DNA from 3 places in the Variovorax sp. GW821-FHT10D07 genome. Region 2 is predicted to be linked to each of the others. Evidence: riboswitches for the same ligand, from Rfam matches in the RefSeq annotation. Region 2 holds a riboswitch; each other region holds the start of a gene.
What was found. Region 2 has a riboswitch for cobalamin ahead of AC07PU_RS07415 (TonB-dependent receptor). Riboswitches for the same ligand answer to the same signal wherever they lie in the genome.

Region 1: another riboswitch for cobalamin. It lies ahead of AC07PU_RS21570 (TonB-dependent receptor); the one in region 2 lies ahead of AC07PU_RS07415 (TonB-dependent receptor).
Region 3: another riboswitch for cobalamin. It lies ahead of AC07PU_RS13055 (TonB-dependent receptor domain-containing protein); the one in region 2 lies ahead of AC07PU_RS07415 (TonB-dependent receptor).

What each region holds. Positions count from the first base shown of each region.
Region 1 is NZ_JBWKMZ010000007.1:220,291-224,731, reverse strand. Features, by position in the region: gene AC07PU_RS21575 (ATP-binding protein) at 1-1,829, shown strand, start outside; cobalamin riboswitch at 1,904-2,160, shown strand; gene AC07PU_RS21570 (TonB-dependent receptor) at 2,347-4,431, shown strand; gene AC07PU_RS21565 (ABC transporter substrate-binding protein) at 4,434-4,441, shown strand, end outside.
Region 2 is NZ_JBWKMZ010000002.1:460,026-464,466, reverse strand. Features, by position in the region: gene AC07PU_RS07430 (cation:proton antiporter domain-containing protein) at 1-1,197, shown strand, start outside; gene AC07PU_RS07425 (hypothetical protein) at 1,209-1,613, opposite strand; gene AC07PU_RS07420 (hypothetical protein) at 1,868-2,164, shown strand; cobalamin riboswitch at 2,211-2,489, shown strand; gene AC07PU_RS07415 (TonB-dependent receptor) at 2,631-4,441, shown strand, end outside.
Region 3 is NZ_JBWKMZ010000003.1:571,612-576,052, forward strand. Features, by position in the region: gene AC07PU_RS13040 (cell division protein ZapA) at 1-76, opposite strand, end outside; gene AC07PU_RS13045 (hypothetical protein) at 73-297, opposite strand; gene AC07PU_RS13050 (ClcB-like voltage-gated chloride channel protein) at 389-2,110, opposite strand; cobalamin riboswitch at 2,216-2,463, shown strand; gene AC07PU_RS13055 (TonB-dependent receptor domain-containing protein) at 2,560-4,441, shown strand, end outside.

The DNA.
Region 1 (4,441 bases), on a different contig from region 2:
CGGACTTCGCGCTCAAGGCGCACCGCGCGATGGACCGGCTCAAGCGCCAGGGCTCGATCGACGGACTGCTCAATCTCTCGGTGGAGGCGGTGCGGCAACTCACGGGCTTCGACCGCGTGATGGCCTACCGCTTCCGCCACGACGACAGCGGCGAGGTGGTGGCCGAGCGCCGCCACGAGGCGCTCGAGCCCTTCGTGGGCCGGCGCTATCCGGCCAGCGACATCCCGGCGCAGGCGCGCCGGCTCTACGTGATCAACACCCTGCGCCTGATCGCGGACGTGCAGTCGACGCCGGTCGGGCTCGACGTGGCCGACCCGCAGCTGCCGCCGCTGGACATGAGCCACTGCACGCTGCGCAGCGTGTCGCCGATCCACATCGAGTACCTGCGCAACATGGGCGTGGGCGCGTCGATGAGCATCTCGATCGTCATCAACGGCCAGCTCTGGGGCATGCTGGCCTGCCACCACCGCAGCGCCCACCAGGTGCCCTACGCGATCCGCATGGCCTGCGACGTGCTCGCGCAGGTGCTGGCCTCGAACGTGCAGAGCCTGCTGGCGCGCGAGCAGGCGGGCCGGGCCTCGAGCGCGGCGCAGCTGCGCGGCTCGCTGATCGAGGCGGTGCTGCATGCCGAGGACACCTTCAGCGCGCTGATCGGCCTGGCGCGCCCGCTGGCCGACGCCTTCGACGCGCAGGCGGCGGTCATCGCCGAGCAGTCGCGGCTGCACGTGGACGGCGACATGCCCCGCGAGGCCGCGGCGGCGCTGATGCAGTGGCTCACCGCCTCGACGAACGGCGACCAGATCGTGGCGCTGCACACGCGCGAGCAACTGCCCGAGAACCTGCGTTCGCTGAGCGGCGTGTGGTGCGGCTTTCTCGCGCTGCGCTTCGACGCGATCGACAACGGCTGGCTGGTGCTCGCGCGCAAGGAACAGATCGAGACCATCAACTGGGGCGGCAAGCCCGAGAAGCACTACGTGAGCGGCCCGCTCGGCCCCCGGCTCACGCCGCGCGGCTCCTTCGACGTCTGGAAGCAGACGGTGCGCGACACCAGCGTGCCCTGGGGCGCCAACGATCTCGACTTCGCGCGCCAGCTGCGCGACGAGCTGATCCGCGCCAGCGCGGCGCGGCTGGCCGACACCTACAAGGCCCGCACCGAGCTGCTGGCCGTGCTGGGCCACGACCTGCGCGACCCGCTGCAGTCGATCACGATGGCCGCCAAGCTGCTCGAACGCAGCCTGCCCGACGGCAGCAACGCCGGCGCGCGGCTGGGCCAGCGCATCCAGACCTCGAGCAGCCGCATGGCGCGGCTGATCGGCCAGGTGCTCGATGCCTCGCGCCTGCAAAGCGGCATGGGCCTGCAGGTGGTGCCGGCGCAGATCGACCTGGCACGGCTGCTGGAAGACGCGGTCGACGAGTCGCGCACCGCCTATCCCGGCTCGCAACTCGAGCTGGAGGCGCCCAGGAATCTGCCCGTGCTGGCCGATCCCGACCGCATGGCGCAGCTGGTCGGCAACCTGGTGAGCAACGCGCGCCACCACGGCCTGCCCGGCGAGGCGGTGCGCATCCGGCTCGAGCAGGTCGACGCGCACGTGGTGTTCAGCGTGGCCAACCGCGCGCCGCCGATCGACGCCGCGCTGGTGCCCGACCTGTTCAGCGCCTTCAAGCAGCGCAGCGTGCCCAACGAGCGCAACAAGGGCGGACTGGGCCTGGGGCTGCACATCGCGCAGGCCATCGTGCGCTCGCACCGCGGCAGCATCGGCTATGCGCACGACGACGGCTACGTGGTGTTCACCGTGCGGCTGCCACACACGTCCACGCCCGCGCCCTGAGTTTTTCGCGCCGGGCGGCGCAAGACCCGCTCCTATAATCCGCCCCGCCGGCCGATGCAAACGAAAGCATCACCCAAGCCGGCGTGCGCGAAGGTGCGCCGGTCCCGTGACCGGCGTTAAACGGGAAGCAGGTGACGAGCCCCACGGGGCCCCATTCCTGCGCTGCCCCCGCAACGGTCGGCGGATTCGCGGTCCTCACAGTCGATGCCTTCGCGGGCACCGGCGGCCACTGTGCCTCGGCATGGGAAGGCGAGGATCGCGGCAGCGAAGCATCGCTCGATGCCTCGCTGCGCTCCGCAAGCCCGGATACCGGCCTTCGCCTCGTTCGGTCGCTGCGGGAGTGCAGGCAAGCCGGGCCGGTCACGCGTGGGCGCGGACCCGGTCGCTTGCAGCATCCATCGGCGCCCGGTTTGTTCTCATGGCCCGCGGGAGCGCGGGCCCGAAGGAAGCCCACGTGCGCAACATCTACAGGCGCGGTCGCGTCAGACCCCACCAAGCCCTCATCGGATCCGGCGTCATGCTGCTCGCCTCGGTCGCTTCGGCGCAGGACGCCGAGGGCGCCGGCTCGCTGCCGCCCACCACCGTCAGCGACCGCAAGACCATCTCCACCGCCACGCGCCAGGAAGCCGACACGCTGCGGCTGCCCTTCGCCACCTATTCGGTCGAACGCGCGCAGCTCGACGCGGTGGGCGCCGTCACGCTCGAGGACACGCTGCGCAGCGTGCCGGGCCTGCAGTACGGCACGCAGGGCAACTACTACTCGCGCTTCGAGACCCGCGGCCTGCGCGACACGCAGGACGTGCTGGTGCTGATGGACGGCGTGCCGCTGCGCCTGCTGCAGGGCAATGCCGACATCACGCTGATCGCGCCCGACCTGGTGGACCGGCTCGAGTTCATCAAGGGCCCGGCCTCGGCGCTCTACGGCAAGAACGCGATCGGCGGCGTGGCGCAGTTCTTCATGAAGCCCGAGCGCGCGGGCGGCAGCCTCACGGCCACCATCGGCAGCCACGGCCGCCTCGACGGCAGCCTGCGCTACCGCTGGGACTTCGAGCGCGGCAACCTCTACATCGGCGTGGCCAACAGCGACTACAACGGCTTCCAGCGCGATGCCGGCCGCGCGCAGTCGGCCCTGCTGGTCGGCGGCGACTTCGCCGTCACGCGCAACTGGACCACCGGCTTCCAGCTCTACGACACGCGCGTGCGCGGCGACCGCGGCTCGATCGTGCCGCTGGTCAACGGCAAGCCGATCTTCGGCATCACGTCGCGCGACAACTACGGCATTCCCGACTCCTACGTCACGGGCGACTACCAGTCGTTCTCGTGGAAGAACCGCTTCGAGCTCGGCGCCGGCTGGTCGATCAACCACCTGAGCAGCTTCGCGCGCTACAACCGCTTCTTCGCGGGCGGCATCACCATCGTTCCGCCGCCCGCGGCCGTGAGCAAGGGCTATTCCGAGAGCTACACCGCCGACCGCGGCGTCTACCACGAGCTCGCGGCCACGCACCTGATGGCGGGCAAGGGCTGGAGCAACGAGTTCCAGGCCGGCTTGAACCTCGAGCGCGGCTGGCAGGGACTCGACTCGCCGAGCTTCAGCAACGCGCCCACCTACCGCGGACCGTTCTACGACATCCCCGTGAGCAACGTGCGCAACGATCCGCGCGGCGTGCGCGGCAGCATCACCTCCTCGCGCTTCGACCAGGAGGTGCGCAGCGTCTACCTGCAGGACCGCTTCGAGTACGGCCCGGTCGGCTTCACGCTGGGCGTGCGCCACGACCGCTTCGAGCAGACGCTCGGCCGCACGGGCACGCAGGTGATCTCGGCGCAGGAAGGCAGCCACACCAGCCCGCGCGCCGGCGTGGACTGGCTGTTCCTGCAGGGCGATGCCTCCTCGCACGCCGTGTTCGCGAACTGGAGCGAAGGCTTCCGGCCGCAGGCCGTGGCGCTCAACACGCGCGGCGGCGTGATCGTGCCCGACATCCTGCGGCCCGAGATCACGCGCAGCAAGGAAGTGGGCCTGAAGGGCCGCGCGGCGGACGACCGCTGGAGCTACCAGCTCAGCCTGTTCGAGGCCGAGAAGATCGACGGCCAGCGCTCCTACCGCAACGGCCCCGACTCCTTCGTCTTCAGCAACGCGACCTCGCGCACCAAGGGCATCGAAACCCAGTTGCAGTTCCAGCTCTCGCCGCGCTGGAACGGCTACCTGCACTACACCTGGCAGGACGCGCGGCTCAAGGACTTCCAGACCTACACCGACAGCGGCGCGCGCAGCACCAACTTCGGCGGCTACCGCGTGCGCATGTCGGCCCACAACATCGCGGGCGCGGGCCTGACCTATGCGCACGGCGCCTGGGCCGTGACCGGCACCGCCAGCTACGTGGGCAGCCGCTACCTCCGCGACAATGCGGTCAATCCGCAGAAGCTGCCCGGCTACCTGCTGCTCAACGTCGCCGTGGCCTATCGCGTCAATCCTTCGCTCACACTGCAGGCCGGGGTGAACAACCTAACGAACAAGTACTACATCGCCGACGACCTGTCGGCGCAGGAAGCCGGCAACGCCGGTGCGCCGAGGACGGTGTTCGCCCGCGCGCGCTACACCTTCTGAGCGTGAACCG
Region 2 (4,441 bases):
GATGCCTCGCCGTTGTGGCAGACCCTGGGCTTGACGCTGCTGCAGGTCGGCGGCTTCGTCGCCCTGATGCTGATTGTCGGGCGCCGCGTGTTCCCGTGGATCCTCTGGCAGGTCGCGCGCACCGGCTCGCGCGAGCTGTTCACCCTGTGCGTGGTGGCCGCCGCCGTCAGCATCGCCTTCGCCTCGGCCGCGTTGTTCGGCGTCTCCTTCGCGCTCGGCGCCTTCTTCGCCGGCATGGTGATGCGCGAGTCGCAGTTCAGCCACCGCGCCGCCCAGGAATCGCTGCCGCTGCGCGACGCCTTCGCCGTGCTGTTCTTCGTCTCGGTCGGCATGCTGTTCGATCCCTCGGTGCTGATCGAGCGCCCGCTGCAGGTGCTGGCCGTGGTGCTGGTCATCGTGCTGGGCAAGTCGCTCGCGGCCTCCGCGCTGGTGCTGGTGCTGCGCTACCCGCTGGCCACCGCGCTCACCGTCAGCGCCAGCCTGGCGCAGATCGGCGAGTTCTCGTTCATCCTCGTGGGCCTGGGCGTCTCGCTCGGGCTGATGCCCGCCGAGGGCCAGAGCCTGATCCTGGCCGGCGCGCTGATCTCCATCGCCACCAATCCGCTGTGGTTCAGCCTGATCGCGCCGCTGCAGAAATGGCTGCATGCCCATTCCTCGTTCGCGCGCCGCCTCGAGGCGCGCGACGATCCGCTGGCCGAGCTGCCGATGAGCACCGAGGCGCGCTACCTCTCGCGCCAGGTGGTGCTGGTCGGCTATGGCCGGGTCGGGCGCCGCATCGCGGCCGAGCTCAAGGCGCACGACATCCCCTACGTGGTGGCCGAGCAGAACCGCGAGCTGGTCGAGAAGCTGCGCGAGGAGGGCGGCGCCGCCGTCTACGGCGACGCGGCCGATCCCGCGGTGCTGATCCAGGCCCACATCGCGCGTGCCCGGGTGCTGGTGGTGGCCACGCCGGCCGCGCTCAACGTGCGGCAGATGATCGAGACCGCGCGCACCCTCAACCCCAGCATCGAGACCGTCATCCGCAGCCACAACGAAGCGGAAGCCGATCTGCTCACGCGCGAGGTCTCGGCCACCGTGTTCCTCGGCGAGCACGAGCTGGCCCAGGCGATGGCGCGCGACGTGGTGCGCCGCGCCGTGGCGCCGCCCGCGCCCCATGGCGCGAATGGCGCGCCCACCGTGCCGGGCGCGCCGGCCTGACGTACGCCAGGTTAGAGGTCCTCGATCACCAGCATGCGATAGCGCTGGGCGATCGAGTACGGCACCGTGCGCACCACCTCCATCATGCGTTCGGCATCGTCCTGTTCCTCGGTGCGCACCAGCAGCGCCGTGTGGCCTTCGCGCGCCAGCTTGGTGTAGGCACGCACCGTCGCGCCCTCGGTGCCTGCGGAGGGCAGGGGGTTGTCCGCATCGGCCACCGTGGGCGTGATCTCGGCCAGCACCGTCCGGGGCGGCAGCAGGAAGATGTCGTCCGCGCTCACGCCTTGCTCGACGAGCTGGCGGCCGATGCGCTCGGCGTCCTCGGCGCTCGCGAACATCACCACCGAGTAACCGGTGGGATAGAACGCGCCGCCGATGGTCGCTCGCATCGAGGGATCCAGGGTGAATCGCTTCATGGGGCCTCCTGTCGTCTGGGCTTGCGGCGTGCCGCGGGTGTTTGATCCATGGGCAAAACTTAGGTCGCGCACCAACGCCCGCCTGTAGGAGAAGCCCGGAAGCTGGGAACGGTCGGGGCCACCGCCTGCCGCAGGAAGCACACAGGGTTTTCGCCGGCGGTGAACGTGATGAAGTGCCCGCGCGTTGTGACAGGGCGTGTCTACGATTCCGGCGCTGCGCCGCTTTCGCCAACGCCCACCTTCCAGAGCTTCGCGTGAACACCATCCCCGCCACCCTGTCGCCGTCGCCCCGCAACCTCGCGCTGACCGTCCACGAGCTGGAGCCCGGCGAGTTCTACTGGGTGCTGATGGAGGCGGTCGACGATGCCGCGGGCGAGGGCGCGGTCCATTCCTACCTGCCGCTCGAGGCCGCCATCGAGCCGCATTCCAGCTATTCCAATGCGCTGGTGGCCGGCGTCAGCGTGCTGCGCCGGCTGTTCGGCACCGAAGGCCCGGGCCGGCCGCAGGACACCCGCACGCCGGACGTCCCCGGCGGCACCCGCTCCCTATAATCCCCGCCGTTCGGTGCAGTCTTTCTTCTAAAAACAAAGACCGCACCGGCACCACGGTTCGAAGGTGCCCCGCCAGCCATGCATGCCATGGCCACGGGGTTAAACGGGAAGCAGGTGCGACGCGTCGTCCGGACGCCTCCATTCCTGCGCTGCCCCCGCAACGGTCAGCGGATCTGGAAGTCCTCACGCCATGCCCCCAGAGCATCGGCAGCCACTGCGCCCCCAAGGCGTGGGAAGGCGAGGGCTTCCGCAACGGCGCTGCAGTTTCGACTGCGCGCCGCTGCGCTCCGCGAGCCCGGATACCGGCCTTCGTCACCGCCTCGGACGCTGCGGGAGTGCGTGTCCGGGCCGCCGGCCGGCGAAGCGCTTGCTTTTCCCGCCGCCGGTCCCGGCCATCGATCGACTTCCCGCCGTGTCCACGTTCGGTCAGAGAACCTGCGGGGACGCGGGTCGGAGGAGAAGTCACATGGATCACGCATCGCCGTCGGGCGATCGCACGGGCGCGGCCGGCCGCCGCCCGCACCGCCACCGGGGTCGCCCCGCCGCCCGCCGCCTCGGCGGCATGTCCGCCGCCATCGGCCTGGCCTTCGGCGCCGGCAGCGGCTTCGCGCAGCAGGCCGCCACCAGCCTGCCGCCGGTGCAGGTCGAGGCCGGTGCCCAGACCGCGCTGTCGCTCGCCGAGCCCACGCAGACCGGCAGCCGCCTCGGCCTCACGCCGCTCGAGACGCCCGCCAGCATCGAGGTGCTGACCGGCGAGACCATCCGCGCGCGCGGCGACGTCTCCGTCATCGACGCCGCCACCCGCGCCACCGGCATCACGGGGGCGCCCGCGCCGGGCAACGGCAGCACCTCGATGGCCGCGCGCGGCTTCTCGGGCCATGGCTCGGTGATGCAGCTGTTCGACGGTACGCGGCTGTTCGCGGGCGCGGGCACCGTCACCTTCCCGTTCGACACCTGGTCGGTCGACCGCATCGAGGTGCTGCGCGGCGCGGCCTCTGTCATGTACGGCGAAGGCGCGATCGGCGGCGCGATCAACGTGGTGCCCAAGAAGCCCACGCGCGGACCGATCCACAACGAGGCGCTGCTGAGCTACGGCTCCGACGCCACGCGCCAGGCCGCCTTCGGCAGCGGCGGCGCGATCAACGACAAGCTTTCGTACCGCTTCGACATCAGCCACCGCGCCACCCACGGCTTCATGGCGCGCGGCGAGGGCGAGAGCCTGGCCGTCGGTGGTGCGCTGCGGCTGGACGTCTCGCCCGAGCTGCAGTTCACCCTGTCGCACGACGAGGGCCGCCAGTCGCCGCAGCGCTACCAGGGCGTACCGCTGATCGACGGGCGCCTCGACAGCCGGACCCTGCGCCAGAACTACAACGTCGACGACGCCGAGCTCAAGTACGACGACAAGTGGACCCGCCTCGACGCGCTCTGGACGCCCAGCGATGCCGTCACCGTGCACAACCAGCTCTACCGGCTCGCGAGCCAGCGCCACTGGCGCAACAGCGAGACCTATACCTTCAATGCCGCCACGCGCCGCGTGACGCGCGGCGACTACCTCGAGATCGGCCACGACCAGGAGCAGGTCGGCAACCGCACCGACGCCACCTTCCGCCATGAACTGTTCGGCATGAAAAACCAGGTGCTGGTGGGCTTCGACGTGAACCGCATCGACTTCCTGAACTCGAGCGACTCGCCCTACGGCGGTCGCTCGGTGGTCGACCCCTTCGTCTTCCTGCCCGGCTACTACCAGTCGCCGTCGCCCTACCTGCCGCGCTACCGGACCCGCACCAGCACCTATGCCGTGTTCGCCGAGGACAAGCTGGCCTTCGACGAGCGCTGGTCGCTGGTCACCAGCCTGCGCTGGGACCATGCGAAGGTGGCGCGCACCGACCTGGCCAACGCGGCCAACAGCCTCACGAAGACCTTCGAGTACGCCACCGGCCGCATCGGCGCGGTGTATGCGCCCGATGCCTCGCAGTCCTTCTATGCGCAGCTGGCGCACGCGGCCGACCCGCTGACCTCGCTGATCAGCACCTCGACCACGCAGGCGCCGTTCGACCTCAGCACCGGCAACCAGGTCGAGGTCGGCTACAAGCGCCAGCTGGCCGACAACCGCGGCGCCTGGACCGTGGCCGCCTACCGCATCGAGAAGAAGAAGCTGCTGTCGCGCGACCAGAACAACCCCACCGTCTCGCAGCAGGTCGGCAAGCAGTCGTCCGAGGGCATCGAGGCCACGCTCGACCTCGCGCTGACCCCGACGCTGCGGCTCGAGGCCAATGC
Region 3 (4,441 bases), on a different contig from region 2:
GCAATTGCGCTTCGCCGCCATCGGGACAGCCGAGCAGATAGCTCTGGCCCATGATCTGAACTTCGATCTGCTTCATGCGGGGGAATCTTCGGAGGGAGGTACGGCCGGCAGCTGCTCGAGCAGCGCATCGAGCCGCGTGCGCGCCGCCGCGAGCCGCGACTTGAGCGCATCGCGCTCGCGCGTCAGCGCATCGACCTGTTCCTGCAGCAGCGCGTTCGTGCGCTGCACCTCTTCGTGACGCAAGAGCAGGCGTTCCACGCGCTCGGCGATCTGGTCGATGGGGCTGGAGGCGGGCATGGTGCGCGATTGTAGTTTCCCGTGAAAGCGGCGGTCCTCCGGGGCACCCGCCGCGCCTGGCACGGCATTCTGCGGCCTGCGCGCCGCGCCATCAAACTTCGCTGAGCCGCACGTAGGTGGCGAGCAACGCGCTCTTGGCCGCCACGCCCAGCAGCACCGGGTTCGCCGCGCTCTCGATCACCGGCAGCCGCTCGCCCAGGTGCTCGAGGAAGCGCTGCAGCGCCTCGCCGAGGCTGGTGTCGGCCGTGATCGGCGCGATGGCCTGCGACAGCAGGTCCGCCGCGCGCACCTCGGCCGCGGCCGTGCCGAGCGCCGAGAGCGGTACCACGCCGAGGTAGCGCTGGTTCGCATCGACCACGTAGAGGTACTTCACCGGGTGCTGCAGGAACAGCCGGCTCATCGCCTCGCGATCGGCCTCGGGGCCGACCACCGTCTGCGCCGGCTGCACCAGGTCGCGGATGTGCAGCGCGCGCAGCCGCAACTGCTCGTCCTGCTGCTCGCGGCGGCGCAGCGTGATCTCGTACATCGAGCCCGCATTGGCCGAACGCGCGACGAAATAGGCGATCACGCCGGCCAGCATCAGCGGCAGCATCACCTGGTAGTTGAGCGTCATCTCGAAGATCATGAGGATCGCCATCAGCGGCGCCTGCGTGGCCCCGGCGAGAAAGGCGCCCATGCCGACCACCGCGTAGGCCGAGGGTGCCGACACCGCGTGCGGCCACAGCGCCTGCGCGGCATGGCCGAACAGCGCGCCCACCATGCAGCCGAAGAACAGCGCGGGCGTGAACACGCCGCCCACCGCGCCCGAGCCGGCCGTGGCCAGCGTGGCGACCAGCTTGGCCGCGAGCACCATCGCGATCAGGGTCCAGGTCCAGGGCGTGTGCAGCACCGCGTTGACCACGCTGTAGCCATTGCCCCAGACCTCGGGCCAGGGCACCGACACCAGCCCCATCGCGAGCCCGCCGAGCGCGAGCCGCCACGGCAGCGCGAACGGCAGCCGCGCGAACAGCGCCCGGCTGCCCTGCAGCGCGCGCAGGAAGCCCGCGGCCGCGAAGCCCAGCAGCACGCCGAGCAGCGCGAACAGCGGGATCTCGGCGCCATGCAGCTCGGGGAACACCGGCATCTGGTAGGGCGGCTGGTAGCCGGGCAGGGCGCGCATCACGATGTTGGCGACCACGGCCGCGATCAGGATCGGGCCCACGCTCTCCATCACGATCGAGCCGAGCACGATCTCGGCGACGAAGAAGGCGCCCGCGATCGGCGCGTTGTACGCGGCCGTGAGGCCGGCCGCCGCGCCGCAGGCCACCAGCAGCCGCAGCCGCTCGACCGGGAAGCGGAACACCCGGCCCAGCAGCGAGGCGGCCAATGCGGCGAGCTGCACCATCGAGCCCTCGCGGCCGATCGAGCCGCCGGTGCCGATGCTCACCAGCGAGGAGGCGCTGCGCACCAGCGTCTGCGTGACCGGGATGCGGCCGTCGCCGAGCACGATCGCTTCCATGTAGTCGGAGGTGGCGCTGCGCACCGCGACGCGCTTCGCGAGCACGAGCAGCCCGCCGGCCACGAGGCCGCCCGCGGCGGGGAAGGCGATGCGCGCCCACCACGGCAGCGCGCGCGCCATCGCGACCAGGCTGTCGCCGGGGCCGAGCACCAGGTGCTCGAAGCCGCGCAGCGTGGCGCGGAACAGTTCGGTCGCGAGCGTGCCGAGCAGGCCGGCGACGATGGACCACAGCAGCATCGACTGCCAGCCCGAGACGCCGAACAGGCGTTGCAGGGCGGAGCGCAGGCGCAGCAGCAGCGAGGAGCGCAGGGTCATGCGAGGCGGTGGTGATGGCATCCCATAGCCTGTCGATGTTAGTGCGCGAGGCGCGGCGAACGTCGGGCCCACGCAACTTTCGACTTAAGGCGCGCGGCGCAGCGCCTAGAATCTCGCCCGTTGGTGCCTGCGGCGTGGTTCACGCGCCGCGGTTCAACGGGAAGCAGGAGTGAAGGGACCGGCCGCGCGCCGGCACCGAAGCCGCCTGCGCTGCCCCCGCAACGGTCAAGCAGACGGCGCCGCAAGGCGCCACCCTCTCCACACGAGCCACTGGGCGCCCTGAAACAGGCGCCTGGGAAGGCGGCGAGGGCCGGTCTGCCAGCCCGGATACCGGCCAACAAGGCGGTTCGCGCATGCCCTTCGCTTCGTCGATGCAGGCACGGACCAATGGCGCCCCGGGCGCCGGCGGGGAGGCCGGCAAGGGGCATAGACGTTCGTTCGCTCACTCCATGATTTCCTGCGTTTCCTTCTCGCGCCGTTCGCGCGCTCGCGTTTCTGCGTCCTCCTTGCGCGCGCGCCTGGCCGGCCTGCCGCTGGCCCTGGTGCCGGCCTTCGGCGGCCTGCTGCTGGCCCAGCTGCCATCGGTCGCTTCGGCACAGCAACAGCCCGGCGTGCTCGGCGAGACGGTGGTCACGGCCAACCGCACCGCGCAGCCGCTGTCGGACCTGGTGGCCGATGTCTCGGTGATCGACCGCGAGACCATCGAGCGCAGCGGATCCACCGGCGTGGCCGACGTGCTCGCGCGCCAGGCCGGCATCCAGATCGTGCGCAACGGCGGCGTGGGCAACTCGACCAGCGTCTACATCCGCGGCGCCGAGACGCGCTTCACCGCCGTCTACATCGACGGCGTGCGCGTGGACTCGCAGGCCACCGGCGGCGCGGCCTGGGAAAGCATCCCGCTGGCGCAGATCGACCGCATCGAGGTGCTGCGCGGCCCGGCTGCCGCGGTCTACGGCTCCGACGCCATCGGCGGCGTGATCCAGCTGTTCACCAAGCGCGGCGAGGAGGGCGTGTCGCCCTCGATCGGCGTGGGCTTCGGCAGCCATGGCCTGTTCCGCACCGAGGCCGCGATCAGCGGCAAGGCCAACGTCTTCGACTATTCGTTCGGCGTGGCGCACGAGGAGAGCCGCGGCTTCAACATCCAGCCGCTCGAGAAGCGCACCTTGCCCAAGGACGGCTTCACCAGCCCCGACCGCGACGGCTACAACACCACCTCGGGCAATGTGCGCCTGGGCTGGCAGATCGCGCCCGGCCAGCGCCTCGAGGCCACCGCGCTGTCGAGCGACACGCAGGCGCGCTACGACGCGGCCAAGTCCGGCAGCAAGCCGCCGGCCTACTACCTCGACGACCAGAGCCGCAACCGGCTGCGCACCGGCGGCCTGACCTGGTCGGCGCAGTGGAACGAGGTCTACAGCACGCGGCTGCAGGTGACCGATTCGCAGTCGGTCTACAGCACCATGCCCTCGTACTACCGCACCGAGACCCGGCTGCGCGGCTACCTGTTCCAGAACGAGCTGCGCTTCGGCCCGCACCTGGTGACGGCCGCGCTCGAGCGCCGCGAGGACCGGCTCGAGAACGCGCCCACCAGCGCCACCGACAAGGGCCTGGCGCGCAAGCGTTCGCAGGATGCGGTCTCGCTCGGCTACGGCTTCGTGCAGGGCCCGCATTCGCTGCAGCTCAATGTGCGCCACGACGACGACAGCGAGTTCGGCGGCAAGACCACCGGCAGCGCCGCCTACGGCTTCGCGATCACGCCGAAGCTGCGCGTGACCGCCTCGGCCGGCACCGCCTTCCGCGCGCCCACGCTCTACCAGCGCTTCAGCGAATACGGCAAGCCCGACCTGCAGCCCGAGTCGAGCCGCAACGTCGAGCTCGGCCTCAAGTACACCGACGGCCCGACCAACGCGGGCATCGTGGTCTACCGCAACCAAGTGCGCAACCTGATCGTGTTCGACTCGACCGCCAAGGGCTGCGCCTCGTCCTTCGGCTGCTATGGCAGCACCGCGCGGGCGCGCTACGAGGGCGTGACGCTCTCGGCCGGCCACCGCATCGGCGACGTCACGCTGCGCGCCTCGCTCGACTTCCAGGACCCGCGCGACCTCGCCACCGACAAGCTGCTCGCGCGCCGCGCCAAGCGCTATGCCACGCTGGGCGCCGACTGGCGCCTCGGCGGCTGGACGCTGGGCGCCGAGGTGCAGACCTCGAGCCAGCGCTACGACGACGCGGCCAACACGCGCACGCTCGGCGGCTACACGCTGCTGAACCTCGTGGCCAGCACGAAGATCGTGCGCGACGTCGACCTGGTCGCGCGCATCGACAATGCGGGCGACA